Regions from separate parts of the Luteibacter mycovicinus genome, predicted to be linked through region 1. Evidence: riboswitches for the same ligand, from Rfam matches in the RefSeq annotation. Region 1 holds a riboswitch; each other region holds the start of a gene.
What was found. Region 1 has a riboswitch for cobalamin ahead of FA85_RS17730 (CoA-acylating methylmalonate-semialdehyde dehydrogenase). Riboswitches for the same ligand answer to the same signal wherever they lie in the genome.

Region 1 (10,605 bases):
CATGGCAGGCAGGAATGTCTGCCTTATTTCGGATAAGCGGACCGCATGACCGGCGCAATGGCCCGTACTGTGACGGGACTTCACTCCCATTCGTGCGACCGCCGTTAACGTGGCGTCGGCGACATGTTAGTCGCGCAGAAACTCACGCAAAAAGGCATTGAAGCGCTCGGGATATTCGACAGGCGGAAAATGTCCGCACTTCGGAACGACATGCAGAACGGCATCGCATGCCTGATCGCACATGAGCTGACCCGCGGCAAACGGTGCACTCGCGTCGTCTTCTCCCACGATCACCATCAATGGGATAGCCGTCTCGGCGAATCGTGCCGCCAGCCGGTCTTTGAGGTCGAGCGTCGCAACGAGATCCCATAGCGAAGCGTGAAAGCTCGGGTCTTGTCTATGCAGCAGCTTCCGGAACCGGTCGGACACTTCGGGATGTTGTGCACGAAACGCTTCGGGGAACCATCGCGCCAGATGCGCCTCTGCCATGATCGCCATGCCGCCGTCACGCGTAGCGCGCGCACGATCACGCAGCATCTGCCTGACCGTCTCGGGGAACGTGCAGGATGTGGCAACGAGTGTCAGGCTCCGGACCATCGATGGCTGCTCGATCGCCAGGGCCTGAGCGACCATGCCACCGAACGAGATGCCGACGACATGGGCGGATGCGATATCCAGCGAGGCTAACGTCTCCGCCACCTGCGTCGCGATGGCCTCGAATGTCGGCGCGCTGTCGGGAGCGCCGGACAGACCGTGACCCGGAAGGTCGAGCGCTACGACATCTCGATCGCCCGCGAACTCCGCGAACTGCGCATCCCAGATACCGAGATCGAGCCCCAGTGCGTGAAGAAACACGATCGGCGACGCACCCGGTGGCCCTGAGCGCACGACGTGGATGGCATCTGGAGCGCGTGCGGACAAATCATTCACGAATGAATACCCTTCAGTCGATATCAGCTCCCGCCCCCGCAGGAGAACGCCGAGCATACGGATGCAAATGCTCGCGCGAAAGGAGGTTCGCAAGGGCATCTAACGCTAGAGCGGGATACCTTGACCGGAGCGTCGCGCTGCTTCGCCCGCTCACCAGGGCACGACACGCCCCAGATAGTCGAGGTAATGCAGCCCCTGGCGCCCCGCATACGTCGTCATGGTGTCGACCAGGTTCGGAATGCTCTCCTGAATGGTCAGACGCGCCTCAGGGCCGCCCATGTCGGTGCGAACCCAGCCCGGCGCCATGAGCAAGAGCGTGCGCGGGTCGTCCTTGTGACGTGCGGCGAAGCTGCGCATGAACATGTTGAGTGCGGCCTTGCTGCCTCGGTAAACCTCGTGATTGCCGTTGGTGTTGTTGGTGAGGCTGCCCTGCCCTGACGACATGACGCCGATCGTCCCGTCGACCGTCACAAGATCCTGCAGGGACTCGATCACGCGCATGGGACTGAGCGCATTGGTGACCATCACGCGGATGAACTCGTCGGTGGACACGTCGGCTATCGTCTCCGCGTCATCGTTGGTCACCCCCGCGTTGACGAAAAGCACGTCCACCGTCCGCGATGACAGTCGGGCCTTGAGGGCGGCGACATCCTCGACCACGGTCATATCGAGGACCTCGACTTCAAGTGCGCCGTCGGACGACGCTGCCAGTTCACGCAGCTTTCCGGTTGAGCTGGCCCGCCCCGTAGCGATGACGTGCCAGCCACGCCCAAGGTATTCCTCGACCATCGCGAATCCGAGGCCGCGCGACGCGCCAATCAGGAGAATGGTTTTCTGTGAGGACGGTGCTTGCATGAGCTACTCCGGTTACGAGGGGCCCGCACTCCGGGCCGGTCCTCCCAACGTAGCGACGACGCAACCGGGGCGGAAGACGCGCGACCGTCAGTCCATACCTGCACCAAACGCCTTATCTGATCCGATCGCGATACGATGGGTCATGGACGAACCCGACCTCAACCTCCTCGTTGCCCTTGACGCCCTGCTGGCCGAAGCGAGCGTCGCGGGCGCGTCACGGCGCCTGGGGCTCAGCGCGTCGGCCATGAGTCGCACGCTGACGCGCTTGCGCGCCGCCACACAGGACGAACTGCTGGTCCGGGCCGGGAGGCGTATGGTGCTGACGCCGCACGCCGAAGCTCTGCGCGAACGCGCCCACGGCCTGCTCCAGGACACGCGAAGCGTTCTCCGCCCGGCGGTCACCGAAGACGGGATCGCCTCCCTCCGGCGCACGTTTACGATCCGCGCCAACGATGGATTTGTCGAGGTGTTTGCGGCCGAACTCATCGGCGCGGCCAGCCGCGCAGCGCCTGGCGTCCGCTTGCGTTTCGCCCCGAAAGCGGAGAAGTCCGCGGTGCCGCTCCGCGAAGGACTGGCCGATCTCGAGATCGGCGTCCTCGGCGGCATGGGACCCGAAGTCCGCGTGCAGGCGTTGTTTCGCGACCGTTTCGTCGGTGTGATCCGGCGCGGCCATCCGCTGGCCGATGTCGATCCGATGACGCCCGAGTCGTACGTGGCGTACGGCCACGTTGTCGCCTCACGTGCAGGCCGCAGCGAGGGTCCGGTCGATGCCGCCCTGACCGCAAAGGGTCTTCAGCGCGACGTCGTTTCGGTCGTGCCGAGCTTTCAGGCGGCTCTGGCGGTGACGCTGGCATCCGACCTGATCGGGCTGGTTCCGGCCTCGTTTCTTGCCAGCCCGCCCGATACCGTGCGCGTCTTCGACCTGCCGGTCGAAACGCCGGCCATCACGGTGTCGCAGATGTGGCATCCAAGGCTGGAGAACGAGGCTGGACATCGCTGGCTCAGACAACTGGTGCGCGAGGCTTGCCAGGATCGTCTTGCGCAGCTGACATCAGCCTGATCACGCTGGAGAAATCCAGCTCCCCATTCCCCGCCTTACTATTCAACGCATAAAGATTGCGCGCCAGCTCCCCGAGTGGAATCGAGGCCCCCACACCGACCGCCGCCTCGGTGACCAGCCCGAGATCCTTCAACATCAGATCGTTGCCGAAGCCACCGGTGTAGCCACGCGATGCCGGCGCGTTCGGCAGCACACCCGGCCACGGATTGCACACCTCCGTAGCCCAGCTGCGCCCCGTGCTCACCGCCATCATCTGCGACAGCACGCCCGCGTCGAGACCGTGCGCGACGCCCAGGGCCAGCGCTTCGCCGGTGACGGCCATGATGACGCCGAGCGCCATGTTGTTGCACAGCTTGGCCACCTGTCCCGCACCGCTAGCGCCGACATGAAAAATATTCTTCCCCATCGCTTCCAATACGGGCCGTGCAATATCCAGCACCGCCGCGTCGCCTCCCACGATGAACGTCAACGTTCCCGCCGCTGCACCCGCGGTGCCGCCAGAAACAGGCGCGTCAAGCATCGCGAGGCCGCGACCAGTGGCGGCTTGTGCAACTTTTTTCGCCGATGCCGGTGCGATCGTGCTGCAATCGACGACGAGTGCACCATCGGGAATGGCGGCCAGCAGCCCCGCGTCACCCAGGTAAAGCGCTTCCACATGTCGGCTGGCGGGAAGCATCGAGATGACGATCTCAGCGTCGCTCACCGCATCGGCAGCGCTCGCCGACGCGGAGGCTCCTGCGGCAACCGCCGTATCGACCGCCGACTGAACGAGGTCGAAGACCCGCAGGGCATGCCCTGCCTTGAGCAGATTCGCGGCCATCGGGCCACCCATGTTGCCCAGCCCGATAAAAGCGATGCGACTCATGCGTACGACTCCGGTTGACTGCCCAGATCGGCAAGCGGATGCGCTTCCGCGCTGAACGGTGCATTGAAGAAAGATTCGGCCCAGCTCGATGTCGCCTCGGCCAGCGTTGCCGGGTTCCAGCGCGGTTGGCGGTCCTTGTCGATCAGCAGCGCACGGATGCCCTCCGCAAAATCGCCGTGTGCGGCGCAATGCAGCGACACGATGTATTCGAGGCGAAAGGTATCGGCGAGAGAAAGCGTCGACGCGCGGCGCTGCAGCTCGAAGCCGAGCCGCGCGGAGCCAGGCGCACCGCCAAGCGGCGCCGTCCTTGCGTTCTGCAGCCAGGTATCGTCATCCTGGATCGCATCGATGGCGCCAACGATATCGTCGAGCCGCTCGTTGCCGCAGACCTCGCGGATCAGACCCGCGTGCCCTTGCAGCGGACCGGGTGACACCGGCTGCTCGATGGAGCGTAGAAGCGCGGTCAGCGTGTCGTGGTTGGCGCTCGCCGAGCTCGACCAGTTCGCGTTGGACAGCGCGTTCATGACCTCCGGATGCGCATTCTCGGGAATGAAGTGGTCGGCGAGACCCGCATGGATGGCATCGCCCGCGCCGAGCGGCGCGCCGGTGAGGGCCAGGAACATGCCGCCGCGATCGGGCACACGCGACAACAGCCAGCTGCCTCCCACGTCCGGATAGAGTCCCACGGTAATTTCCGGGAAGGCGAGCTTCGACCGCTCGGTGACCACACGGTGGCTTGCTCCCGCCATCAGTCCGATGCCGCCACCCATGACGATGCCGTGCCCCCAGCAGAGGATCGGTTTGGCATAGGTGTGGATGCGATAGTCCAGCCGGTACTCGGTCGAAAAGAACTCACTGGCATACGCGTTGCGCGTGATCTCACCGCCGCCTGCTTCCCGGTAGTCGACCATGCTTCGATACAAGCCATGCAAGTCGCCGCCCGCGCAAAGGGCCTTCTCGCCGGCTCCCTGCAGGACGACCACCGCGATCGCGTCGTCGTCGGCCCATGCGCGAAGCTGGGCATCCAGCAGGCTCGCCATCGTCAGTGAGAGCCCGTTGAGGGTCTTCGGCGCATGGAGTGTCGCGATGCCGATACGTCGGCCATCCCGCCCGTCGCGCTCTTCGAACAGCACGTCGCTCATGCGTTCTTCCACTCGGCCGGGCGCTTCTCGAGAAAGGCGTGTACGCCCTCCGTCTGATCGGCGCTGTCGAACAGGTCGACGAAGGCTTCGCGCTCGGCGACGAGCGCGGCGGCGTGCGTCTGAGTGCGCGTCGCCTGCACCAGGCGCTTGCAGGCCGTCACGCTGGTGGGGCTCTGCTTCGCGGCACGCGCTGCCCATGCGAGCGCGGTATTCAACCCTTCGCCTCGGGGAACCACGTCTTCCACCAGCCCGATGCGCAAGGCCGTCGCGGCGTCGACTCGCTCGCCGAGCAGGATCATCCGCTTCGCCCAGCCCTCGCCGACCAGGCGCGGCAGGTTCTGCGTACCGCCGGCACACGGCAGCAGTCCCACACCCGCTTCCGGCAAGGCCATCTGCGCGTGTTCCTCGGCGATGCGAAGGTCGCATGCGAGTGCACATTCGAGGCCGCCACCCATCGCATAGCCGTTGATGGCCGCGATGCTCACGCCACGGAACGCCGACAACGCCTCGAAGGCCTCACCGAACCGACGGGCGGCTTCACGCGCCAGCGCGCGGTCGCCATCCGCGAACTGCTTGAGATCGGCGCCGGCCGAGAAGAATTTCTCCCCCTCGCCCGTCACCACCAGGGCGTAGACATCACGATCCGCATTCAGCGCCGCGACGAGATCGCGAAGCGCGGAAAGGCTACGTACCGTCCAGGTGTTGGCTGGCGGGTTGATCAGCGTCACGATGGCCGTGTGGCCTTCGAACGCCAGCCTGAGCCCCGTCCAGTCGGTGTCCTTGTAACCGGTCATCGCAACTCCTCTTCAGTGTTGAGCAAGTGGCGCGCCACGATCACGCGCATGATTTCGTTGGTGCCTTCCAGTATCTGATGCACACGGCTGTCGCGCAGCAACCGTTCGATCGGGTACTCGCGAATATAGCCATAGCCGCCATGGAGCTGCAGGGCGTCGTTGCAGATGTTGAATCCCGCATCGGTGGCGAAGCGCTTGGCCATGGCGCACCACACCGTGGCGTCGTGACTGCGTGCGTCGAGCTTGCGCGCCGCCGTGTGCACCATCTGTCGAGCGGCGACCAGCTGGGTCGCCATATCGGCCAGCTTGAACTGCAAGGCCTGGAACTCGCCCAGCTTGCGCCCGAACTGCCGCCGCTCACCGAGATAACGCCGCGCGGCGTCCAGGGCGCCCTGTGCGGCACCGAGTGAACAGGCGCTGATGTTGATCCGCCCACCGTCCAGACCCTTCATGGCAATCCGAAACCCTTCACCCTCTTCGCCCAGAAGGTTCGACGCCGGCACACGAACGCCGTCGAACGTGATGCCCCGCGTGGGCTGACTGTTCCAGCCGAGCTTGTCCTCCTTACGCCCATACGTAATGCCTTCGGCGTCGGCGGGTACGGCGAATGGACTGATACCACGCGCACCCTCGCCCCCCGTGCGGGCCATGACCACGAGCATGTCGGTGGCACCGGCTCCCGAGATGAAGGCCTTGCTGCCGTGGAGCACGTATGCGTCACCATCACGCACGGCGCGCGTCTGCAGAGACGCCGCATCGGAACCGGCGCCCGGCTCGGTCAGGCAGTACGACGCAAGCTTCGCCCCGCTGCACAGCGTCGGACCCCATTCGGCACGCAACGAAGAACGTGCATGCGTCGCCAGCATCCACGTCGCCATGTTGTGGATACTGATGAACGCCGCGGTGGATGGATCGGCGGCGGCGAGTTCTTCAAACACAATCGCCGCATCCAGCCGGGTCAGCCCGCTGCCGCCGGCCGCTTCGTCGACATACAGGCCGCAGAAACCCAGTTCGCCCGCCTTGCCGATGGCCTCACGCGGAAAGATGCTCTCGGCGTCCCAGTGCGCCGCACGCGGCGCCAGTTCGGATGCCGCGAAATCGCGCGCCGCCTCGCGAAATGCCATCTGCTCGTCGCTGAAGCCGAAACCTTGCCCCATCACAGGAATATCCATGACGGCCGCCATCACTTGAGGCTGATCGTCGTATTGACGCCGTGGCCACGCGTGTCATCGTCGAACCAGCGCGACGTGATCGTCTTGGTCTGCGTGTAGAACATGACCGCCTGCTTGCCGTAAGGGCCCAGGTCGCCGAGTTTGGACGCACGCGATCCCGTGAACGAGAACAGCGGCACCGGCACCGGGATCGGTACGTTGATACCGACCTGCCCCACATCGATGTCTTCCTGAAAGCGACGGGCAGCCGCACCGCTCTGCGTAAACACGGCCGTACCGTTTCCGTTGGGATTGGCGTTGACCAGGTCGATCGCTTCGTCCAGCGTGTCGACCGTGAGGACGACCAGCACGGGCCCGAAGATCTCTTCGTCGTAGATACGCATGCCAGGCTTCACGCCCGAGAAAATCGTCGGCCCGACGAAGTTGCCTTCGTCGTAACCCGGCACGCGAAAGCCGCGACCGTCGAGCTCCAGTGTCGCCCCCTGCGCTACCCCGGCGTCGATCAGGCTCTCCACGCGCTCACGCGCTGCGGATGAGATCAGTGGACCGACATCGGTGCCCGCTTCGATGCCTGCGTTCACCCTCAGCGCCTGCGCTCTGGCGACGATGTCGGGAATCCACTCCCGCGCGTTACCGACCAGCACCGCCGTCGATGCCGCCATGCAACGCTGCCCGGCCGCACCGAAGGCGGCACCGACCATGGCATTGAGCGTCTGCTCCTTGTTGGCGTCGGGCAGAACGACAGCGTGATTTTTCGCTCCCATCATGCACTGCACGCGCTTACCGGCTTGCGATGCACGGTGATAAACGTGCGTACCGACCTTCGTCGATCCGACGAAAGACACCGCCTTGATGTCGACGTGATCGCAGATGGCGTTGACCACCTCCTCGCCCCCGTGCACGACGTTGAGCACGCCTCTGGGAATGCCCGCCTCCTGCGCCAGCTCGACCAGCCGCATGGTGACCATCGGGTCCTGCTCCGACGGCTTCAGCACGAAGGTGTTTCCCGTGGCGATGGCCATCGGAAACATCCAAAGGGGGATCATCGCCGGAAAGTTAAACGGCGTGATGCCGGCGCAGACACCCAGCGGCTGCAGCAGTGTGTACGTGTCCACGCCACCGGCCACGTTGTTGGCCAGCTCGCCGAGTTGCAGATTGCCGATGGCCGCCGCGTGCTCCACCACCTCGAGGCCACGGAACACGTCGCCTTCCGCGTCCGGCAGTGTCTTGCCCTGTTCCGCCGTGAGGATCGCCGCCAGCTCCGCCATGTGTTCGCGGATCAGCTGCTGGTATCTGAGGAAGATGCGGGCCCGCGTCCCGATGGGCGTCTTGCGCCAGGTGGCGAACGCGCGCCGGGCGGCGGCGACGGCCGCATCCACCTCCCGGGACGTGGCGAAGGGCACACGTGCCAGCACGACCTGCGTCGCCGGGTTGATCACATCGCGCCATTGTGTGGTCGCGGACTCGACGAACTCGCCGTCGATCAGCAGTTTGACGGTCGCGACGTCGGTCGCGGCACGATTCATCTCGTTCATGATGCCTGTCTCCATATCGCTCACCCGCGAAACCGGGCGTGCGTGAGCGAGACAAGTCGGTTCGAGGCCGCGGACGCCGCATCGAGCCAGCTCGTCCGGTTGCCCACCGCAACACCCGAGGAAGACACCGCAAGCGGTGCCCACCACGGGCCGGTCTCCGGGCTTGCGAGCGATGCGATCCGCATCACCCCGACACCTTCCCGCGTTGCCGCAGTGGTTCTGAGTCGGGTTTTCTCGCCTACCGTTGCGGGGGCAGCGCCGGCATCGGACCGGCTTCCCGTTTCACCCTGCGCACCGGAATGGCGGCGGCAGGACACCTGTGGCCAGCGGAAGTGTAGGCGGCGACGCGGCGAGCGACACGCTGCGATGCAGTAAAGGCGCCTTGGATGCCGCCACGGATTCCGACTAAGCTGCGCGGACCAGCCGTTCCACGCCCAGGAGATCCCGATGATCGACCACACCGGCGCCACCGTCAGCGACTTCGAGCGCAGCAAGCAGTTCTACACCACCGTACTGGCGTCCATCGGCTACGAACTGATCGTGCACTTCCCCGCGTCGAAAACGGGGCGCACCGATGTGGCGGGGTTCGGCGAGAACGGCAAGCCGGATTTCTGGATCTACCAGGGCACACCCAATCAGCCGCCGGTACACGTCGCCTTTCGAGTGAGTTCGCAGCAGCTGGTGCGGCTATTTCATCAGACGGCGCTGGATGCGGGCGCGAGGGACAACGGTCCGCCGGGCCCGCGTTCGCACTATCACGAAGGCTATTACGGCGGTTTCGTGCTGGATCCGGATGGCCACAACATCGAGGCGGTGTTTCACGCCAGCTGATGGAAGATCATTGATGAACTGCCCGCATAGGCTCAAGCGGTTTATCCCACTTAATCACTGGACCCCCGGTCGGTAGCATGGCGTCATGGCTACCTTCTGGAGATCACCATGAAAAAGCGCGTTCTCGGTAAAAGCGGCCTGGAAGTCTCAGCCCTCGGCTTTGGCTGCATGGGCCTCAATTTCAGCTATAGCCACGCGCTGAGCAGCGACGAGTCAGTCAAGCTCATGCGCGAGGCGGTGGACCTGGGCGTCGATTTCTTCGACACGGCCGAGGTCTATGGCCCGTTCACCAACGAGGAAATCGTCGGTAAAGCCCCCGCGCCGATGCGCGACCGCGTCGTCATCGTGACGAAGTTCGGCTTCGCGTTCGATCCGGAAACGAACAAGCAGACGGGTCTGGACAGCCTCCCGGAAAACATCCGCAAGGCCGCCGAGGGATCGCTCAAGCGTCTGGGCATCGAGCAGATCGATCTGCTCTATCAGCACCGCGTAGACCCGAACCGGCGGCAGACCTCCCCCGCACTGACCCTGCTGGTGGATGCGCGACGTTATCGTGGCTGAATCGCCCACAATCCCTTGACGTTTCCGCGATTGACACCATCTCGTAGGTAGCCGAGGATCGAATCAGGCCGCGCCCGGGTCCCGGGGCCGCGCAGCAAGCAGGAGTCACCCATGAGCCAACGTCATCTCGTCCTCGCCGCCTTGTTCGCCCTGGCCGTCGTGTTCTTTCTCGCCGGTTCGGTCACAGGGACGTTGCTGCTCGTCGCCGCTGGCGTGGTGACGGAGACGGCCTTCTGGTTCAACATGATGCAGCAGCGCCGGATGCAGCGGATCAAGGTTCGCGCGCGACGCGATCGCTGAGCCTCCCGTAAGTCGGCGTCAGAAACCCCGCACCGCGGGGTTTTTTTATGTCGCCCCGGAAGCCTCCTCCGCACTCGGTCCCCGCTCCAGATACGTCGACAGAGCGATATAGCTCCGCGTCCCCTTGAATCCCTCCATCGCGTGAATCCGCTCCAGCAGGTGCTCGAGCCCCCGCGTATCGGCCGTCCGCACCTTCAGCAACATCGCGCTCTCTCCCGTCACGGTGTGGATTTCCTCCACCTCGGGAAAGGCCTGCAGCGCCAGCAGCTGGCGTGTCACCGCCCAGCTGGTCGTGTCCACGTGGACGAAGGTCAGCAACGGACGCCCGACCTTCACCCCATCGAGCACAGCTACGGTGGCCTTGATGACCCCATCCCTGCGCAGCCGCTTCACCCGCTCATGCAGCGCGGGTGCGGAGAGATGCAGCCGTTCGGCCAGCTCCGCGTAGCTCAGCGTGGCATCGGCGGAGAGCGCGCCTAATAATTTTCGGTCGATCGCGTCGAGCCGGACCGCGTCGGGGGTCTCGCCCGGAATGGCTTTCGTTTTTTTCGTCATGGCAG
Region 2 (10,605 bases), 1.2 Mb from region 1:
CCGGCGACGGTAAACAACACGCGATCGCAGCGCTGGGCCAGTGACTGGTGAAGCCGACCGGCTTCGTCGACAAACCGGCGGCTCAGCGCGCCCATGGGAGTGACACCCAGACCGACTTCATTGCTCACGAACAGAATGTCGCCCGGCAACGTCGCCACCGTGGCCAGCAGCGCCTCGTGCTCACTGCCGAAATGACGACCGTCGTCGATGCCCAGCAGATTGGACAGCCACAAGGTGAGGCAATCGACGAGTACGCAGCGATGCTCCGCCGCGTGCTCCCGAAGGACGCGGGCGAGCATCAGCGGCTCTTCCACGGAGGTCCACGACGCGGGCCGCCGTGCGCGGTGATGCGCGATGCGTTCGGCCATCTCCAGGTCGAGCGCCTGCGCGGTGGCCACGTACACCACATCGCGGCCGGACGCGCTGGCCAGTCTCTCCGCCAGCGCACTCTTGCCGGAGCGGGCTCCGCCCAGAATCAGGGTCTGCATGCATCGAGTCCAAAAAGTCGGGTGAGTACCGCCGTATTCATATGCGCGTCTATCGTGTCGGCCAGGCGGTCGATCGTCGCCTCGCGTAACGCGCCGAGGTCGAAGGGCGCCGACCCATCGAGACCCGCGTGTCCCAGCCATGCGCGCAACGCATCCGGGTGATCGAACAGCCCGTGCAGGTAGGTGCCGATGACGCGTCCATCGTCGGAGCGCGCGCCGTCGTCGCGCCCGTCGTCCAGCACGACGGCGGGACGCTTCATCCCCGCGCCGGTGCTTACACCGCAGTGAATCTCGTAACCGATGACGGTGGCATCGCTGCCACTCACCTGGCCGCTGACGATGCGCAACTGTTTGGCGGGCGCCAGTGTCGTTTCGAGGTCGAGCAGGCCGAGCCCGCTGCTAGAACCCGCGGCCCCTTCGACGCCAAGCGGGTCGTGCACCGCGTGGCCGAGCATCTGCATACCGCCGCAGATGCCGATGACGTGGCCGCCGTAACGGACGTGCCGGAGGATGGCCTGGTCCCAGCCCTGAGACCGCAGCCATGCCAGATCCGCGCGGGTGGACTTCGATCCGGGCAGGACGATCAGGTCGCATGCCGGAAAGCTCTCGCCCGGCCCGACGAAGACACATGCCACATCGGGATGCAGGCGCAGCGCGTCCAGATCGGTGTGATTGCTGATCCGTGGAAGCGCGGGCACGGCCACACGCAGGCGCGCGTGCTCGCGACGCACCCGGTCCCGCGGCAAGGCGTCTTCGGCTTCCAGCACCATGCCGTGAAGATAGGGCAGGACGCCCAGTACCGGCTTGCCTGTTTCACGCTCCAGCCAGTCGAGACCGGGCTGGAGCAGCGCGATATCGCCGCGAAAGCGATTGATGACGAAGCCCGCCACGCGGTTACGCTCGCTCTCCGACAGCAAAGCCAGCGTGCCGACGAGATGGGCGAAGACGCCACCACGATCGATGTCGGCCACCAGAATGACAGGACAGTCGACCGCCTCGGCGTACCCCATATTGGCGATATCGCGATCGCGCAGGTTGATCTCGGCCGGGCTCCCGGCACCTTCGACAACGATCGCCGCATAGGCGTCGGCGAGTCGCGCATGCGATGCGAGCACCGCGTCCATCGCGACACGCTTGTACGCGTGATAACCGACGGCGTCCATGTTGCCGACGGGGTGTCCGTGGACGATCACCTGCGCACCGGTGTCGCTGTTCGGCTTGAGCAGGACGGGGTTGAAATCGGTATGCGGCATGACGCCCGCCGCCTGCGCCTGCACCGCCTGTGCGCGACCGATCTCGCCGCCATCGACCGTGACGGCGGAGTTCAAAGCCATGTTCTGCGGCTTGAACGGCGCGACCACGACACCGCGGCGGCGCAGCCAGCGGCACAGCGCGGCGACGACGGTGCTCTTGCCCGCGTCGGACGTGCAACCCTGCACCATGAGTACGCGCGCGTTCAAGCCATCACCTCGGCCAGTGCCACATCGAGGCACTCGAAACCGACCTCGTCGCCTGGCAGGCCGAAACGCAGCGCCGGCGGATTGTCGAAGCGGCGGGTGAGGATGGCACGCGTCGCGAGGGCGTCGTGAAGACGAGCGGCGTCGGGATGGCGACAATACTGAAAGAGATCGCAGCCACCATCGGGACGCAGTCCGTGCTCCGTCAGCAACGCAACCAGCCGCGCACTGTCTTCGCGCAGCCGCGCGCGCATCGTGATCTGCCAGTCGACGTCGGTCAGCGCCGCCTTCACGACGTGGCGCGTCGGCCCGCTCAGCGTCCACGGCCCCAGACATTCACGCAGTGCCTCCAGCAGGCCCGGCGACGACGCGACAAACCCCGCGCGCACACCTGCGAGGCCGAAGAACTTACCCACCGAGCGCAAGACGATCAGGCTGTCGCATGCCGCGGCACACAGCGTGCCGTTCGGTCGCGTGTCGACGAACGCCTCGTCGACGATCAACCAGCCACCGCGCGACGCGAGCGATGCGTGCAACGCGAGCAGCGCCTCGCGACGGAACCGGTCGCCGCCAGGGTTGTTGGGATGAATGAGCACGATCACGTCGAAGTCGGCGGCGCGTTCGAACAATGCATCCGCCGGACACTCGCGGACGTCGTGACCGTGTTGCCGCCACGCATGCGCATGCTCGTTGTAGCCCGGCGAGATCACGCCCACACGCGAGCGTGACCGCATGCGCGGCAACGCCATGATCGCCGCCTGCGAGCCGGGAACGGCCAGAAGATGCGGCGCCGCGTAGTAGGCGCGGGCCACGTGCATGAGCCCGTCGTCGTCCTCGGGCAACCGGTGCCATGCCTCGGCCGGTACGGCAGGCACGGGATAGGCATACGGGCTGATGCCCGTCGACAGATCGAGCCAGCGTTCGCGTGGAATGCCGTGCTGTGTCACCGCACGGGCCAGACGTCCGCCATGCTCAAGCATGAGCGGCTACTCCAGCCACGAGTGCGAGACCGATCCAGATCGCTGCGCCCCGATCGACGAGACGCAGGGCGCGTCGTATAGAGGTGGCGTCGGGCGCATCCCCGGTACCGAGGACAGGACGGTCTTCCCACTGACCGTGGTATGGCGCGGGCCCACCCAGTCGGACGTTCAGCGCGCCCGCACCGGCGGCCATCACCGGGCCGGCGTTGGGGCTGTCCCACAACGGTGCCTGCGTCGCCCAGCAACGACGTGCCGTCGTGAATTCGCCCGCCAGTGCATACGTCAGCGCGGTGAGCCTTGCGGAGATGAACCCGAGCACGTCGTCGATACGCGCCGCCGCCCAGCCGAAGCGCAGGTAGCGCGGCGTCCGGTAGCCCCACATCGCATCCAGCGTATTCGCCAGACGGAACACCAGCACGCCCGGCGCGCCCAGCAACAGAAACCAGAACAGCGCACCGAAGACGGCGTCGTGGCCGTTCTCGAGGACGGATTCCGTCGCGGCGGCGGCCACACGCGAGGCATCCAGGGCCTCCGTATCGCGGCTGACCATTCGACCGACCGCCTGCCGCGCCGCACCGATATCGGCCGCGCTCAGCGCATCGGCGACGGGCAACGCGTGCTCCGCGAGGCTGCGCCGACCCACGGCGAGATACAGCACCACCGTATCGATGACAAACCCGGGCGCGGCGGGCATCCCGTATCGGATCAGCGCGAGCAGTCCGACCAGCGGAAGCACCGCCAGGCACCAGGCCAGGACGCCCCGGGGGCGGCGACCGGCATAAAGCTGTCGCTCGATCCATTGAGCGAGATGGCCGAAGCCGACCAGCGGATGCGCGCGTCGTGGCTCGCCCCACCATGCATCGAGCAGCAGCGCCGCGAGCATCGCGAAGGCGGTGGTCACAGCAGGAAAAGACGCAGCGCGGCGTCGATATTCGATGGGAAATAAAAGTGCACGAAGCTGGCGGTCATGCGCCCACGGCGGTAGACCGCCTCGGCGGTGGGCCCGCCATTCGGGTTGCTCGCCACCGCCAGAGCCGTGGCGGCGATCGTCGCCTTCGCATAGTGAAACGAATGACCGCGCAGGATCCCTTCGGGCAGGTCCACCGACTGCATGCCGAGCGCCGCCATGCGCGGCTGCATCATCGCGTCTCCGGCGATCAGCCCCGCCATGCCGGCTGCATGGCCATGCGTGTCGGTAAGCCGGTCGAGGGCATAGAGCAGACCGCCGCACTCCGCCAGCAGGGGGCGTCCGGCATCGACATGCGCGTGCAGATCGCGGCGCAGATCGTCACGGCTCGTCAGCGTGTCGAGGTGCAATTCGGGGTAGCCCCCCGGAAGCCAGATCGCATCGCATGGGGGCAAGGCGTCACCCGCCAGCGGACTGAAGAAGATCAGCTCCGCGCCGGCGTCACGCAGCACGTCGAGATTGGCCGGGTACACGAAGGCGAATGCCTCGTCGCAGGCGATGGCGATGCGGCGGCCATCCAGCCGCCGCGTGGAATGTCGGTCGACCGGCGGCTGGAAAACGACCGCGGGTGGCAGCTGGCCCACCGCCTCGGCGGGCAACGCGTCGGCCAGCGCATCCAGCCGCGCGTCGAGATCCGCCAGCTCCGCGGCGGACACGAGGCCGAGATGCCGCTCCGGCAGACCCATGGCCGCATCGCGCGGGAGCGCGCCGTACCAGGTAAGCGCAGGCGGCAGGCTCTCGCGCAGCAAGGTGGCGTGATACGCGCTGCCAACACGGTTGGCGATCACGCCGTGCACGATGAGCCCGTCGCGATAACTGGCCAGTCCATGCGCCAGCGCACCGAACGTCTGCGCCATGGCACTGCCATCGATCACGGCGAGAACGGGCAAACCGAACCGCTGGGCCAGATCCGCGCTCGACGGGCGCCCGTCGAACAGCCCCATCACGCCCTCGATGAGGATCAGGTCCGCCTCCTCCGCCGCGGCATGGAGTCGCGCGCGAACGTCGTCTTCGCCACCCATCCAGGTGTCGAGCTGGTAAACCGGAGCGCCGGCTGCGCGCTGGAGGATCATCGGGTCGAGAAAATCGGGTCCGGTCTTGAAGACGCGGACCCGGCGGCCGGCACGCGCATGCGCACGCGCCAGGGCCGCCGTCACACTGGTCTTGCCCTGCCCCGACGCAGGTGCCGAGACCAGCAGCGCGGGACACGAACGGCTCACAGTTCCACGCCCTTCTGCGCGCGGATACCCGCCTGATAGGCGTGTTTCACCACGCGCATCTCGGTCACGGTATCCGCCAGTTCGACGAGCGCGTCCGGCGCGCCACGGCCCGTGATCACCACATGCTGTCGTTCGGGTCGCGCCCGGCAGGCGTCGAGCACGCGATCGAGCGGGATGTATTGCTTCACCAGCGCGATGTTCAGCTCGTCGAGCAGGATGAAATCGTATGCCGGGTCGGCGAGCATGCGCTCGGCGACATCCCACGCGGCCATGGCGGCCGCGATGTCGCGCGCCTTGTCCTGTGTCTCCCACGTATAGCCTTCGCCCATCACGTGGTAATCGAGCGGACCGTCTTCGTACATGCGGAAGAATGCCTCCTCGCCGGTGAAAAAACTGCCCTTGATGAACTGGACGACGCCACAACGAAAGCCATGGCCGAGCGACCGCGCCAGCATACCGAATCCGGACGAGCTCTTTCCCTTGCCGTTGCCGGTGTTGACCACGAGCACGCCGCGATCGATGGTCGCTTTCGCGATACGTCGGTCGATCAGCTCCTTCTTCCGGCGCATGCGGTCGCGATGACGAGCCTCCTCGTCCATTTCACGCCATGGCGTGGTGTCGCCGCTCATGCGTGAGTGGTACGGGCGTCCCGTGCCCGCGGTGCGAAGCGCCAGACCGCCGCCTGGACCACCTGAGCCACCAGCACATACGCCGCGGCGGCACGCACGAAAAGCGGCGCCCATTGCATGAAGCGCTGCACGTACTGGGTCATGTTGGTATCGGTGTAACGGCCGCCCAGCCAGTAGAACGCACCATTGGATATGGCGTACGAGACCGTGGCGCAGACCAGCAATGCCGCGAACACCATCGCATGCGATGCCAGTGAACCGTCGAAACGCGGTGCCACCAGGCGGCCGCCGTACCAGAGCACGGCGTACGCCAGCGGCATGAACGAATAGGCCACCGTGATGCAGAAGTCGCTCACGCCCGCGTAGCTGATCGAAACCCAGTCGATCAGCACGGCCAGGACGACGAAGGCGACGAAGGCCAGGTGCTTTCGCAGGTAGATACCCCCGAGGAAGAACAACGCCATCGACGCGTCGGGAAGATGCAGTACATCGCCGAAGTGATGAAAACGCGTGGCGATCATGATCAGCGCGAACCATGCCGACATGGCGACAAACAACGGACGTAACAGGGGTTTCATCGGGGCGTACCTCGTACGGGGGGACGGATTACGAGCGGGGCTGGTAACGGAACGTGAGCATGTAGTTGCGACCCAGCTGATTGAAGTAACGCGCAGTCTCGTAGTGGCGATCGAAGACATTCTTGCCGGCCAGCTCCACCGACCACGCCGGCGCGAAGGCGTACGCGATGCGCAGATCGGTCAGCGCGTAGCCACCCAGCCGGTGCAGGTTGGTCGAGTCGTCATAGCGATAGCCCGAGGCGAACACACTGGCACCGACGCTCAGCGCGCCGAACGAGCGGTCGACGTCGATATTCGCGGTACGGCGGGCACGTCGTGGCAACAGGTTGCCCTTGCTGTCGTCGTCGCTATCGTCTTCCGGCTGCAGCCACGTCGCGTTACACGAGAGGTGCCAGTCGGCGACGGTGGTGTCGGCTGCCAGCTCCACGCCACGGATCCGTGCGCGGTCGATATTGTTCGCGCCACCAAACGGGAACAGCGGACCGGTCAGGCTCGAGTCGAAGACGATCAGGTTGTCGATGTGATTCTGGAAGGCATTGATCGACCAGTTACCCCACGTGGGCGTACCGCGCAGCCCCAGCTCCCAGTTGCGGGAAGTTTCCGGGCGGAGGTCCGGATTGCCGTAGTCGGGGTAGTACAGGTCGTTGAACGTCGGTGCCTTGAACGCGGTGCCGTAGCTGCCGGTGACACGCAGGTCCTTCGTCAGCATGTAGCCGTACTGCAGGCTGCCGGTGGTCTTGCCGCCGAACTGGCTGTTCTCGTCACGGCGCAGACTGGCCTGGATCGAGCTGTCGCCGAATGCCTGCAACCACTGGCCGAAAATCGCGTGGTTGCGACGCGCATCGACGAAGTAGTCGGTACTGCCGACGACGCGATCGCGCTGCCAGTCGTAACCGAGCGTGGTCTGGCCTGCGTCCCCACCGACGTGACCGAGGTCCGCCTGCACCGAGGCGACGTCGCGATGCGTGTTGAACGTATCGGCGTAGACGCCGTTCTCGTAGTCGGTCGAGAAGTCACCGCTGCGACCGAGGTTGAGGGTGAACTTCACGTCCTTCGACGGTGTATAGCGCAGACGGCCGCCAACGACCTGCGTCGACGAGTCGGCGAAGTTGCTGCTGGTGCCGTCGTAATGGTTGGCGCCTTCGGTGCGCATGGCATTGACGTCGGCGTCCCACTGCTCGTCGAAGCGCCATCCGCCCTTCAGCGACAGCGCATTGTTGCGGTAACCGTCCTTGTCCGGCTCGTAGGTGTAGCAACCGCCGCCGCCCGGGCTGGGGCGGCCGCGGCATGCGTTGATGCCGTCGGTCTGGTCGTGGTTCGCTTCCACCGCGTACCAGCCGTTCGAGCCGCGTCCGCTGAAGCCGGCCGAGCCGCGCAAGGTGTCGTAGCTGCCGCCGCCGACGGAGAAGTTCGGCACGAAGCTGCCTTCCGGACGACGGGTGAAGATCTGGATGACGCCGCCCAGCGCGTCCGAGCCATAGAGACTGGAGAACGGGCCACGGACGATTTCGATGCGCTCGATCTGGTCGACCGGAATATCCTGGAAGGCCGCCGTACCGGAGGTCGCTGAACCCACCTTCACGCCATCGATCAGCACCAGCACGTGGTCGGACGCGGTGCCGCGCATGAAGACGGAGGTCGACTTGCCCGGGCCGCCGTTATTGGCGATGGACACACCGGGCGTCGCACGCAGCAGGTCGGCCAGCGAGCGCGGCTGCAGCCGCTCGATCCCGGCACGGTCGATCACCGTGGAGGCGGACAGCACCTGCGCCTGGGTCTGCTCGGTCCGGCTCGCGGTGACCACGACCTTGTCGAGGTCGGTGGAGGTGTCATCGGCGAAGGCCGCGGCGGGAACGAGGCATGCCATCGCGATGGCGACCGCGAGGGTGGAAATACGAAGCGACACGTGGTGACTCCTGCACTACCGCGCCCATCCGCGCGGCATGAATGGCGAGAGACAGGGAGACGGTAGCGGGGAGCGCCGATGGCGGAAGGCCGGCCGGCCACCCACGACATGGCCCTCCGCCTGTCCGGTGTTACCTCGAAGGCCGGTCTCCGGGCTTGCGAGCGCAGGGAGAATCCCTGCCGGTCGGCGCCTTCCCATGCCTTTCGGGGCACAGTGGCTTCATGCAGACCTTTGGCTCGCCTACCGTTGCGGGGGCAGCTCCGGAATGACGCGGACCTCGTGGGTCGCGCGGGTCACCGGATTCCCGTTTCAATCCCCGGCTGCGACACCGGGAATCACCTTGGGCGGCGGTAGTGTATCCGAAGCATGAACGCGGCGGTCGCGCCAGCGCAGGAACGGGCGCTCGACACCGTAGTGAAGCAGCGCACCGCCAGCCAGAGTCGCGGCCGCATAGATGGCGAAACGGACAAAGCGATGATCGGCCAGACCGTCACCGAGCAGCCCCTCCGTCAGATGAAAAACGCCTTTGTGGCAGAGATAGAGGCTGTATGAAGCGGCGGCCAGCCATCCGGCACCGGGCACCCGCAGCCTTGCGAAGACGGTCGGGCCGCTGAAGGCGGCGACGAAGCCACCCATCGCCAGCGACAGCAGGGGGTAGCCGATGACGCAGGGCCAGAACAGGGGGCGTGCACCGTCGAAAAGGACCAGACAGACGCCAAGGAGAACGGTGGCGGCGCCGAGCACCCAGCCCGCGCGCGCATGGATCCATGCCATCCACTGCGGGCGATACACCCCGCACGCCGCCAGGGCGACACCGGCGACGAGCCCATCCAGGCGCGACCACGTGGGGTAATAGAGGTAACGGAGATAGACCAGGCCCGCACTGATGTCCGTATCACGAGCCGGTCCCAGCAAATCGGACCACAGCCACGCCCGCAACAGGAGGCCGCCGGCGACCACCGCGACGCATACGGTGATGAACTTCCACAGAGCGGGTTTGCGCGTCAGCGCGAAGGCCAGCAAGGGAAAGACGAGATAGAAGTGTTCTTCCACGCATAGCGACCACACGTGGGAGAACGCATAGTTGTCGCCGTTGTCGAACAACAGGTTGAAGGTAAACGTCGGAAATTGCCACAACGGCTGCATACCCGGCGTTTCTCGCCATGCCGGCCATAACGCATAAAGTGCCAGCACGACGAAGAAGGCGGGAAGTATTCGTATGAAGCGTCGTCGATAGAAGCCGACGAAATCGAGCTTGCCCGTGGTCTTCAGGGACTTCAGCACCTGCGTGCCGATGAGGTAGCCGCTCAGCACGAAGAACAGGTCGACGCCCATCCACCCCGACCATTCCAGCTTGCTGAAGCCATCGCCGAGGCCGCCGACCAGATAACTGTGAAACAACATCACCCAGGCGATGGCGATCGCGCGCAGCGTGTCGAGGCCGGGAGTGCGGTTCATGCGTGGGATCCCCTGGGTGTCACGTCAATGTGCGGGCGCGTCCGGGCGGATGCACGGCGCGTTTATGGCGATTCGCGGGCGCGCTCATTGCCCGCGGTGCAACGCGGCGAGCAGGGCATCGATATAGGTACGACTTGCGCGCAGCGTCGCACCATCTTTCAATCGAACCACCGCGTCGCGGTTGGACCGTGGCAGGAGTTCGGCGACCTGATCCACCCGAACGATGGCCGAGCGGTGCACCCGGAGAAAGCGCAGCGGGTCGAGTCGCCTGGACAGCGTATGCAGGGTTTCGCGGAGCAGATACCGTTCGCCGCGTACATGCAGCGCCGCGTAATCACCGTCGGCCTCGATCCACTCGACCTCGTCCGCAGCGACGTAGTGAATGCGGGCACCGATACGAATGGCGAAGCGTTCGGCCTGCCTCGTTGTCGTGGTCACCGCCCTGCCGAGTTGTCGACGAGCCCGTTCAATCGCTTCGGCGAAGCGTTCATCATCGATGGGCTTCAGCAGGTAATCCACCGCGCCCAGTTCAAAGGCACGGAGAGCGAAGCTGTCGTGCGCGGTCAACAGGATCGCCAACGGTCGGTCGGGAGGCGGTATGGCCGCCAGGGCATCGATACCGGTCAGGCCAGGCATCTGGACATCGACGATCGCGAGATCCACATCGGTTCGACGCATGGCGGCCAGCGCCTGACCATCCGCCGCCTCGGCGACGACGATAACGTCGGGCTCCGCATTAAGGCGGACCTGCACGCCCCTGCGAGCGAGGGGCTCGTCATCGACGACGGCGATGCGAATCATGCGGTTGTCCGCATGACGGCAGAGCGCACGGGCAAGGTGACCGCCGTGCGCCACCGATCGCCGCGAGGGCCAGCTTCCAGCAGGTGATTGCCGGGATAGAGCACATCTAGGCGGGCACGTA
Region 3 (10,605 bases), 1.3 Mb from region 1:
GAACCGGCAGCGGGTGCCGATACCGTTTCGGCGATCGTGCGCGGGACGCGCGAGCTCAACAACTGACGCACACGCCGTGCCAACTGCTCGCGCGTGTACGGCTTGCTGAGCAGTTCAACGCCTTCGTCGAGACGGCCACCGTGGACGATAGCGTTCTCCGTGTAGCCCGAGGTGAACAACACAGCGATCCCCGGCTGGCGCTCGACGGCTTTGCGCGCCAGCTGCGGACTGCGCAGCGGACCGGGCATGACCACGTCGGTAAACAGCAGGTCGATGGCGATGCCACTTTCGATGATCGACAGGGCGCTCTCCGCGTCACGCGCCTTGAGCACCCGATAGCCCAATTCACCCAGCATGCCCACGACAGTCTCGCGCACGGCTTCATCGTCTTCGGCGACGAGGATCGTCTCGTCACCGCCGCGCACCGCTTCTTCCTCGATGGCTACCACGCGATCTTCGCTCTGCGTCGAACGCGGCAGGTAGATCTTGACCGTCGTGCCTTCACCGGCCTCGCTATACATCTTGACGTGGCCGCCGGACTGTTTGACGAAGCCGTAGACCATCGAAAGGCCAAGGCCCGTTCCACGCCCTTCCGGCTTGGTCGTGAAGAAGGGATCGAACACCTTGTCGAGGATGTCGTGCGGAATACCGGTACCGGTATCGGTCACGGCGAGCATGACGTACTGGCCCGGCCGCAGGTCGCCGTGTGCCGTGGCATAGGCCTCGTCGAGCAAGGCGTTACCGGCTTCGATGGTGAGCTTGCCCTGCCCGTGCATCGCGTCGCGTGCATTGATCGCGAGATTCAGCAGCGCGTTCTCGACATTGGACGGATCGACCAGCGTGTTCCACAAGCCACCGGCGATGACGGTCTCGACCTCGATGGCCTCACCGAGCGCGCGGCGCAACAGTTCGTCCATGTCGCGGATGAAGCGACCGATGTTGACGACCTTGGGCGCGAGCGGCTGACGCCGGCCGAAGGCGAGCAACTGGGCGGCCAGCTTGGAGCCACGGGTGACGCCGGCCATCGCATTGGCGACGCGCCGCTCGGCCCGTTCGTTGCCCGACACATCCGCGCCAAGCAGCTGCAGATTGCCGCTGATGACTTGCAGGAGGTTATTGAAATCGTGCGCGACGCCACCGGTCAGGTTGCCTATCGCATCCATCTTCTGCGCCTGGCGCAGCTGTTCCTGGGCGGCATCCAGTTCAGCGTCGCGTGCGCGCTCGCTGGTGACGTCACGCGCCACGGCGAAGATCATGCCCTCACTCGGGACCGCCCGCCAGGACAGGTGCCGGAAGCCACCGTCCGCGGTGCGGTAGCGGTTCTCGAAACGGAGCGTAGCCACACCGTCGGCCAGCTGCTCGGTTTCCTCACCAGTGCGCCCGGTGTCGTCCGGATGCACGAAGTCCAGATAGGAGCGGCCGATGGTGTCGCGCTCGCTCCAGCCGAGAATCGCGGTCCACGCCGGGTTGACCGAGAGCAGGCGGGTGTCGGTGTCGGCGACGACGAGGATGTCGCTCGACAGGCGCCAGATGCGGTCGCGTTCCAGCGTACGTTCGGCGACCTGACGCTCCAGACTGTGCGCGAACTCGAGCAGCTCGGCCTCGGCGCGACGGCGCTCCACCGCGACGCGCGTGCGATGGGCGACCTCGCGGACGAAGTCGATCTCTTCTTCCGGCCACTCCCGCGGGCTTTCGTGGTTCAGATAGAGCAGCGCCACCGTGCCGCCACGCTCGGTCACCGGCATGTTGATGAACGAGGTGGCGCTGATCGACGCCAGCGCGTCCGCCGTATGGATCGTGCGCGGGTCCTTGTACGCATCGGACACGACCGCGGTACGGCCGGCCTTGATATCGTCGATGTAGGAGCCGTATTCACGGAAGTTGAGGACACCGGCGATCGTGACGATGCCCGGCGCGTTCCAGTCGCGCTCGATCGTGATGGTCTCCGCGATCGTGTCCACCGAGCCATAGCCCGCACGGCTGACATGAAGCGCGCGGCCGAGTACCTCGGCCACGCGGTAGGCGATCTCGGCGGGATCTTCGACTTCGCGGAGGATGTCGCTGACCTCGATCAGCGCCACACGACGCTCTTCGATGGTGCGCGCGGCCTCGGTCTGCCCGGACAGCGGGCGGATGCTCACGATGAAGGACGCCTGGCCCAGCGCCGAAGCGCGCCACGGCTCGATCGAGACCCGCCAGGTGGCGCCCTCCACGGAGCCCAGGGCCAGCTCTCGGACGCCCCCGGCGTCAGCAAGCGACAAGGCGGTCTCGAGGCGAGACCGGCTTTCCTCATTCCACCAGGTCAGAAAGCCGCACGCACCCGCGTCGCGGAGGCGTGCCGTCATCCAGGCATTGGCATACAGGAGCTCGCCATCCGCCGTGACGGCGGTGAAGCCGAAGGGCAGCGCGTCGAACGCATCGGTGACCAGGGCATGTTCCTGCAGCGCGAACGTCAAGGTCATCTAGCGAGCGATCCTATGAGGGATCGCAGATGTTATCGGTTAGAGGTCATGCGCTTTGTGTAGACGATCTTCACAAAACCCTCATGGTCCTCTTCGTCGCGGGGCGGGAAAGGGGTTGCAAAAAATCACTTGCGGCGGATCAAGCACATAGCGGCGACACCCTACATCTTGTGTTGACGCTGCCACCCCCCGCCTATATGGTGTGTCCCGTTGGTGTCCGGAGAGGCGCGACTGCCCGTCGGACTTAATAGGGAATCCGGTGCGAATCCGGAACTGCCCCGCAGCGGTAAATGGAAACGATCCCGTTCAATGCACTGGTCCTTCAGGGGCTGGGAAGCGACGGGTAGGCGGACCGAAAGGTCCATGTCCATGAGTCCGAAGACCTGCCAGCAATCGGTGCCCGGGCGGCCTCGATAGTGGTGACGGCTTCCGCGGGGAAGCACGTCGCGGACCGGAGCCCCTTCGCGGCGCGCTCCGTCCCCGGCCGTTTCCCGCATCAGCCCCATCCCTCACGAGCCAGCCGACCGGGAACGGGTGATAGAACCTGGGGCGAGCCAAGACAATGACCACGATGGATTCTTCCGCGCGCGAGCGCACCGAGACGGCCGATGCCGCCGTCTCCGCCAATAACACTACGGACAAGGCGCCTGCCGCCGGCTACCGCAGCGACCCGCCGCCGGCGTTCGCGCTGACGCCCCCGCACAACCCTGGCCAGATGCGCGTCACCAAGCGCAACGGCGGCCAGGAAGTCGTCGACGTGAACAAGATCGTGCGCGCGGTGACCCGCAGCGCCGACGGCCTGTTCGCGGTCGACCCCATGCGCGTCGCCCTGAAGACCATCGGCGGACTCTACGATGGCGCCACCACGCAGGAACTCGACCAGCTGTCGATCCGCACCGCCGCGGCGCTCACCGCCGAAGAACCGGAGTACGGCCAGCTGGCCGCACGCCTGCTCGCCGCCTTCGTCGACAAGGAAGTGTCCGGACAGGACATCCAGTCGTTCTCGCAGTCGATCTCCACCGGTTTCGACCTGGGCATCCTCAACGAGCGCCTGCGTGACTTCGTCCTGGTCAATGCGCGCAAGCTCAATGACGCCATCGACACGACCGGGTCGCGCCGCTTCGAGTACTTCGGCCTGCGCACGGTTTATGACCGCTACCTGCTGCGTCACCCGACGAAGCGCTTCGTCATCGAGACGCCGCAGTATTTCTTCATGCGCATCGCCTGCGCGCTCGGCGGCAACGACGTGGCCGAGACGCTCGAGCTGTATCGCATGCTGTCGTCGCTGGAGTACCTGGCCAGCTCGCCGACCCTGTTCAATGCCGGTACGGCGCACGAGCAGCTGTCGTCGTGCTTCCTGCTGGACTCGCCGCAGGATGCCCTGGAGTCGATCTACGCCAAGTACGGCGACGTGGCCCAGCTGTCCAAGTTCGCCGGCGGTATCGGCCTGGCTTACTCGCGCATCCGTTCGCGCGGTTCGCTGATCAAGGGTACCAACGGTCATTCCAACGGCCTCGTGCCCTGGCTGAAGACGCTGGACGCCTCGGTCGCCGCGGTAAACCAGGGTGGCAAGCGCAAGGGCGCCGCCTGCGTGTACCTCGAGTCCTGGCACGCCGACATCGAGGAATTCCTCGAGCTGCGTGAGAACACCGGCGACGACGCGCGCCGCACGCACAACCTCAACCTGGCCAACTGGGTGCCCGACCTCTTCATGCGCCGCGTGGAGACCGACGGCGACTGGTCGCTGTTCGATCCGAAGATCGTGCCGCACTTCGTCGACACCTGGGGCGCGACGTTCGAGGCCGCCTACGAGAAGGCCGAGGCCGAGGGCCTGGCCGCCAAGTCGATCAAGGCGCGCGAGCTGTACGCCCGCATGCTGCGCTCGCTGGCACAGACCGGCAACGGCTGGATGACCTTCAAGGACCGCTCGAACGCCACGAGCAACCAGACCGCGCGTCCGGAAAACGTCATTCACCTGTCCAACCTGTGCACCGAGATCCTTGAAGTCACCTCCGAGGGCGAGACCGCCGTGTGCAACCTCGGCTCGGTCAACCTGGCCCGGCACGTGGTGGACGGTCAGTTCGACTACGAGAAGCTCGGTACCACGGTGCGCACCGCCGTGCGTCAGCTCAACCGCGTCATCGACCTCAACTTCTACCCGATCGCCACGGCGAAGACGGCCAACATGAAGTGGCGTCCGGTGGGTCTGGGCGTGATGGGCCTGCAGGACGTCTTCTTCAAGCTGCGCCTGCCCTTCGACTCCGAAGAAGCGCGCAAGCTGTCCACGCGCATCCAGGAAGAGATCTATTTCCACGCGCTGTCGATGTCCAACGAGATCGCCGAGCGCGACGGTGCCCACCCGGGCTTCGACGAAACCCGCGCCGCCAACGGCGAGCTTCAGTTCGACTACTGGCCGGCGGCCACGCCGACCGGCGTAGAGGGCCGCTGGGCCGAGCTGCGCGAGAAGATCAAGGCCAAGGGCCTGCGCAATTCGCTGGTCATCGCCATCGCTCCGACCGCCACGATCGCTTCGATCGCCGGCTGCTACGAGTGCATCGAGCCGCAGGTGTCCAACCTGTTCAAGCGCGAGACGCTCTCGGGCGACTTCCTCGTCGTCAACCGTTATCTGGTCGATGAGCTGAAGACGCTGGGCCTGTGGACCGCCGACGTGCGCGATCAGATCAAGCTCGCCGAAGGTTCGGTGCAGGGCATCGCCGCGATTCCGGCCGCGCTGCGCGAGGTCTACCGCACGACGTGGGAGCTGCCGCAGAAGGCACTGATCGATCTCGCCGCCGCGCGTGGTGCGTACATCGACCAGAGCCAGTCGCTGAACCTGTTCATGGAAAACCCGAACATCGGTCAGCTGTCCTCGATGTACATGTACGCGTGGAAGTCGGGCATCAAGACGACCTACTACCTGCGTTCGCGTCCCGCCACCCGCATCGCGAAGACCACGGTGAGCTCGTCGTCGGCCTCGCTGCCCACGCCGGCCGCTCCGGTCGCCGATGCGCAGGAGCAGGCCGAAGCCGCGGTGTTCTGCTCGCTCGAGAACCCCGAGTACTGCGAAGCCTGCCAATAAAAGCAACGCGCCCCGCAAGGGGCGCAGCATCCCTGTAGGAGCGCGCCCCGCGCGCGAAGCCGCTGCCTGCGCCAAACGTTTCAGCATCGCCGCTTCGTTGGTTTTTCGCGCGCAGGGCGCGCTCCTACACGTATTTAATTCGAGGTAGCCCGATGTCCGCTTCTCCCGTCACCCGCGATACCCATATTCTCGATCCCGGCTTCGAGCTGACCCTGCGGCCGATGAAATACCCGCAGTTCTACGAGATGTATCGCGCGGCGATCCGCAACACCTGGACCGTGGAAGAAGTGGATTTCTCGCTCGACACCACCGACCTGAAGTCGAAGATGTCGGATGCGGACCGTCACCTGATCCATCGTCTGGTCGCGTTCTTCGCCACCGGCGACACCATCGTGTCGAACAACCTGGTACTCAATCTGTACCAGCACGTGAACTCGCCCGAAGCGCGCATGTACCTTTCGCGCCAGCTGTACGAAGAAGCGCTGCACGTGCAGTTCTACCTCACGCTGCTGGACACCTACATTCCGGAACCGGCCGAGCGCAACAAGGCCTTCGCCGCGATCGAGAGCATCCCGTCGATCCGTCAGAAGGGTGAGTTCTGCTTCAAGTGGATCGACTCGATCCAGAACCTCAACCGTCTCGAGACGCGCGAGCACCGTCGCCAGTTCCTGCTCAACCTGATCTGCTTCGCCGCGTGCATCGAAGGTCTGTTCTTCTTCGCCGCCTTCGCTTACGTGTACTACCTGCGTTCGCGCGGGCTGCTGCACGGCCTGGCCTCGGGCACCAACTGGGTGTTCCGCGACGAGTCCGGCCACATGGCGTTCGCCTTCGAGGTCGTGCGCACCGTGCGCGAGCAGGAGCCGGACCTCTTCGACGACCAGATGCGCCAGGAAGTCGAAGCGATGCTCGAGGACGCCATCGCCTGCGAGACCCAGTTCGCCGCCGACGTGCTCTCGGGCGGCGTGGCCGGCCTGTCGGTCAACGACATGCGCCAGTACCTCGAATACTGCGCCGACCAGCGTCTGGTCCAGCTGGACATGCCCAAGAAGTATGGCTCGAAGAATCCGTTCGACTTCATGGACCTGCAGGACGTCCAGGAACTGACCAACTTCTTCGAGCGCCGCGTGTCGTCGTACCAGGTCGGCGTGCAGGGCGAGGTCGCGTTCGACCAGTCGTTCTGAGGAAACGGGGGACCCTGTATGATGCATGCTGCACTGCAACAGGATTCGTCCCCCATGACCGCTATCGACCGTCCCACCGAGGCTCGCGTCCTCGAAATCGTCTTCCCCGACCACACCAACCACCTCGGCACGCTGTTCGGCGGCCAGGCGCTGGCGTGGATGGATAAGGCCGCCTTTCTGGCGGCCTCGCGTTACTCCCGCCAGATCGTCGTCACCGCCCGTTCGGAGCAGGTCGACTTCCACGTGCCCGTTCGTAAAGGCCAGATGGTCGAGCTGATCGCCACGGTGATTTCGGTGGGTCGTACGTCGATGAAGATCGACGTGGCGATGTACACCGAGGATCTGATCACCGGCGCGCGCGAGCTGTGCACGCGGGGCACGTTCACGATGATCGCGCTGGACAGCGAGTACAAGCCGACGCCCGTGCAGCCGCTGCCCGCAGCCGCATAAAAAGAGGCGCTTGACCTAGAGCGCACTCGAAGGCGTAGGCTTTCGGCATGACCACCTACCTGACCATCGCCGAGGCCGCCCTGGCGACCGGCCTGACCGTCCATACCCTGCGTTATTACGAGCAGATCGGCCTGATCGACCCGGTGCCGCGCCGCAGCGGCCAGCGGGTATACGGCGAGCACGAGCTCGCCCTGCTGCGTTTCGTCGTCCACATGCGCGCCACCGGCATGTCGATGCGTACGCTGCAGGAGTATTCCGAGCTGCGCCGCCAGGGTGAGACGCCCGACAGCATCCGCCTGCGCGGCGACCTGCTGGCACGCCACGCCGCTTTTCTGCGCGACGAACTGGTCACCCTGACCGAGACGATCGCGCGGCTGGACAAGAAGATCGCCATGTACCGCTCCGCGTATGGCGAGGAAGGTGTGTCATTCCCTGAACCGGCGCCTCCTGCCGTGACGGCGCCCCCGCCGCCCACGGCGCGGCCCCGCGAAAAGACCCCCACCTTCCCGCGCAGGAAACAGGCATGAAGACACGCAAACTCGGTAAGAACGGCCCGGACGTATCGGCTCAGGGCCTCGGCTGCATGGGCATGAGCGAGTTCTACGGCCCCGGCGACGAGAAAGAGTCCATCGCGACACTGGAAACGGCGCTGGATCTGGGCATCACCTTCTGGGACACCTCCGACGCCTACGGCCCGCACACCAATGAAGAACTGATTGGCCGCTTTCTCGGCGGTCGTCGCGACAAGGTGTTCCTCGCCACCAAGTTCGGCATCGTGCGCGATCCGAACGACCCGTCGAAGCGCGGCATCAGCGGTCGCCCGGAATACGTGCGCGAGTCGGTGGAAGGCAGCCTGCGCCGCCTGAAGACCGATCACATCGACCTGTATTACCAGCACCGCGTGGACGCCAACGTGCCCATCGAGGAAACCGTCGGCGCCATGGCGCGGCTGGTCGAGGAAGGCAAGGTGCGTTACCTCGGTCTTTCCGAAGCCTCGGCCGAGTCGATCCGCAAGGCGGCGGGCGTACACCGGATCACCGCCCTGCAGAGCGAGTACTCCCTGTGGACGCGCGATCCGGAAACCACCGGCACGCTGGCCGCCTGCCGCGAGCACGACATCGGGCTGGTCGCGTATAGCCCACTGGGCCGAGGCTTCCTCACCGGTGCGATCACCTCGCCGGACGACTTCGCCGAGGACGACTATCGCCGCAACAATCCGCGTTTCGAGGGCGAGAACTTCACGAAGAACCTCGAGATCGTCGAAAAGGTCCGCCGCTTCGCCACCGACAAGGGCTGCACGCCGGGTCAGCTGGCGCTGGCGTGGGTGCTGGCGAAGGGTGAGGACATCGTGCCGATCCCAGGCACCAAGCGTGTGAAGTACCTGAAGGAAAACGCCGGCGCCGATGACGTCAGCCTTACGGCTACCGAGATCGCCGAGATCGACGCGGTGTTCCCGCCGGATGCGGCGCTTGGCGATCGTTATCAGAGCAGCATGATGGGCTTCGTCAACGCCTGAACGCCCGGACAGCCGCCCCGATACCGGTACCCGGTCGCGGGGCGGTCGTCCCTTATAATGGCGGCCTTTACCGCCGCCGTTGCCGCCATGTCGTCCCCCGAACATTCGCCCCTGGGCAAGTCCACCGTCTACGCGGATCGCTACGACGCCGGCCTGCTGTTTCCCATTCCCCGCCAGGGCAAGCGCGATGAGATCGGCGTGGCGGAAGCCGCGTTGCCCTTCCACGGGGTGGACGTGTGGAACGGCTACGAGCTTTCGTGGCTGGATAAACGCGGCAAGCCGCACGTGGCGGTGGCTGAATTCCGCTTTCCGGCGACGACGCCCAACATCGTTGAATCGAAGTCGTTCAAGCTGTATCTGAACAGCTTTGCCCAGGAACGCGTGGCCGATGCGGCGACACTGCGCCAGACACTGGTCCGCGATCTCTCAGCCGCCGCGGGTGGTCCGGTCGGCATCGTCCTGCACGCGCCCGGCGAGCTGGACGGCACTCCAATCTCGGAGCCGGAAGGCCTGCTGCTGGACACGCAGGAGCTGGATTTCGACAGCTACGGCCCGCCCAGGGCGGATTTCCTCGTCACGAACGACGGGGACGCCCGCGAAGTGCTGGTGTCGCACCTGCTCCGCTCCAACTGCCCGGTCACCGGCCAGCCGGACTGGGGCAGCGTGCAGATCGCCTATGCCGGCGCGCCGATCGACCGCGCGGGCCTGCTTCGCTACCTCGTCTCCTTCCGTAACCACACGGAATTCCACGAGCAGTGCGTCGAGCGCATCTTCATGGATGTCACGGCCCGCTGCGCGCCCCGCGAGTTGTCCGTGTACGCCCGATACACCCGTCGTGGCGGCCTGGACATCAATCCGTTCCGCAGCACGGACCCGGCCGCCGTGCCGGCCAACCCGCGGGGCGCCCGGCAATAATGAATGACACATTCATGCGTTCTTCATTGGTCTTGCCTTTAGTTGTGTAGCCTGTACTCTGCGGCGGCCAAGGGGATCGGCCCCGATACCGCCCCGTTCGAACCTGACTCGTCATTCCGGAATCCAGACATGAAGCTTTCCTTCCGCTCGTACGCCCTCTGCACGGCCACCGTTGCCGGCCTGCTGGTCCTCACCGCCTGCGGCAAGAAGGAAGAGCAGCAGAACACCGCGCCGGCCGCTGCCGCGACCGCCCCGGCTCCGGCCGCCGCCCCTGCGGCGGCGACCACGGCGCCGGCCGCGCCTGCCACCTCGCCCACCGCCGCTGCCGCTCCGGCTGCTCCGGCCGCCGCCCCGGCTGCGCCCGCCGCCGCCAGCGAGTCGCTGAAGGTCGGTTCGGTCACCCTCGGCAGCGCCGTCGGCGCCGACAAGAAGGTCGCCAAGGCGAAGAACGCCTTCGCCCCGGGCGACAAGACCATCTACGCTTCGGTCGCCACCGAAGGCACCACTGCCGGCGCTACGCTGAACGCGAAGTGGACCTTCCAGGACGGCGAGACCACCACCACGGTCAGCGACATCAGCCAGTCGATCAGCACCGACGGCCCGGCCGTCACCACGTTCAAGATTCAGAATCCGAACGAGTGGCCGGAAGGCAAGTACAAGGTCACCGTGTCGCTCAACGGCCAGGCCGTGGGCAACGAAGCCTTCGAGGTCAAGAAGAAGTAATTCATCGACCCCGATGCGATGGAAAAGGGCAGCGAAAGCTGCCCTTTTTTTTGGGTCCGGCGTGCATTGCCGATGAGGCAACAGGGTCGCGCGCCCGCCCGGATGCGTGTAGACCGTGTCAGCGAGCGGTGAGAACACGCCTCACCGCGTGAAGACGCTCCTTTCAGACCGGCGATGGTCGAATGGCACCCGACTCGACGCGGCGATGGACGCCCGGCGGGGCGCCATCAACCAACCCGCATCCCTAGGAGAAACATCATGCTTCAGTGGGCCGTTATC

Region 2: another riboswitch for cobalamin. It lies ahead of btuB (TonB-dependent vitamin B12 receptor); the one in region 1 lies ahead of FA85_RS17730 (CoA-acylating methylmalonate-semialdehyde dehydrogenase).
Region 3: another riboswitch for cobalamin. It lies ahead of FA85_RS11835 (ribonucleoside-diphosphate reductase subunit alpha); the one in region 1 lies ahead of FA85_RS17730 (CoA-acylating methylmalonate-semialdehyde dehydrogenase).

What each region holds. Positions count from the first base shown of each region.
Region 1 is NZ_JQNL01000001.1:3,977,052-3,987,656, reverse strand. Features, by position in the region: gene FA85_RS21200 (alpha/beta fold hydrolase) at 127-930, opposite strand; gene FA85_RS17760 (SDR family NAD(P)-dependent oxidoreductase) at 1,081-1,785, opposite strand; gene FA85_RS17755 (LysR family transcriptional regulator) at 1,928-2,845, shown strand; gene mmsB (3-hydroxyisobutyrate dehydrogenase) at 2,787-3,710, opposite strand; gene FA85_RS17745 (enoyl-CoA hydratase/isomerase family protein) at 3,707-4,852, opposite strand; gene FA85_RS17740 (enoyl-CoA hydratase) at 4,849-5,646, opposite strand; gene FA85_RS17735 (acyl-CoA dehydrogenase family protein) at 5,643-6,818, opposite strand; gene FA85_RS17730 (CoA-acylating methylmalonate-semialdehyde dehydrogenase) at 6,830-8,344, opposite strand; cobalamin riboswitch at 8,485-8,689, opposite strand; gene FA85_RS17725 (VOC family protein) at 8,801-9,184, shown strand; gene FA85_RS17720 (aldo/keto reductase) at 9,293-9,745, shown strand; gene FA85_RS17715 (hypothetical protein) at 9,857-10,045, shown strand; gene FA85_RS17710 (Lrp/AsnC family transcriptional regulator) at 10,091-10,600, opposite strand.
Region 2 is NZ_JQNL01000001.1:2,738,528-2,749,132, reverse strand. Features, by position in the region: gene cobU (bifunctional adenosylcobinamide kinase/adenosylcobinamide-phosphate guanylyltransferase) at 1-488, opposite strand, end outside; gene FA85_RS12020 (cobyric acid synthase) at 476-1,948, opposite strand; gene cobD (threonine-phosphate decarboxylase CobD) at 1,945-2,925, opposite strand; gene cbiB (adenosylcobinamide-phosphate synthase CbiB) at 2,918-3,808, opposite strand; gene FA85_RS12005 (cobyrinic acid a,c-diamide synthase CobB) at 3,823-5,112, opposite strand; gene cobO (cob(I)yrinic acid a,c-diamide adenosyltransferase) at 5,109-5,711, opposite strand; gene FA85_RS11995 (hypothetical protein) at 5,738-6,319, opposite strand; gene btuB (TonB-dependent vitamin B12 receptor) at 6,348-8,225, opposite strand; cobalamin riboswitch at 8,349-8,583, opposite strand; partial or broken gene FA85_RS11985 (acyltransferase family protein) at 8,607-9,683, opposite strand; gene FA85_RS11980 (LytR/AlgR family response regulator transcription factor) at 9,768-10,484, opposite strand; gene FA85_RS11975 (sensor histidine kinase) at 10,481-10,605, opposite strand, start outside.
Region 3 is NZ_JQNL01000001.1:2,690,562-2,701,166, reverse strand. Features, by position in the region: gene FA85_RS11840 (hybrid sensor histidine kinase/response regulator) at 1-2,462, opposite strand, end outside; cobalamin riboswitch at 2,657-2,867, shown strand; gene FA85_RS11835 (ribonucleoside-diphosphate reductase subunit alpha) at 3,034-5,541, shown strand; gene FA85_RS11830 (ribonucleotide-diphosphate reductase subunit beta) at 5,694-6,722, shown strand; gene FA85_RS11825 (acyl-CoA thioesterase) at 6,777-7,172, shown strand; gene FA85_RS11820 (MerR family transcriptional regulator) at 7,220-7,699, shown strand; gene FA85_RS11815 (aldo/keto reductase) at 7,696-8,688, shown strand; gene queF (NADPH-dependent 7-cyano-7-deazaguanine reductase QueF) at 8,776-9,603, shown strand; gene FA85_RS11805 (hypothetical protein) at 9,733-10,326, shown strand; gene FA85_RS21490 (DUF1328 domain-containing protein) at 10,585-10,605, shown strand, end outside.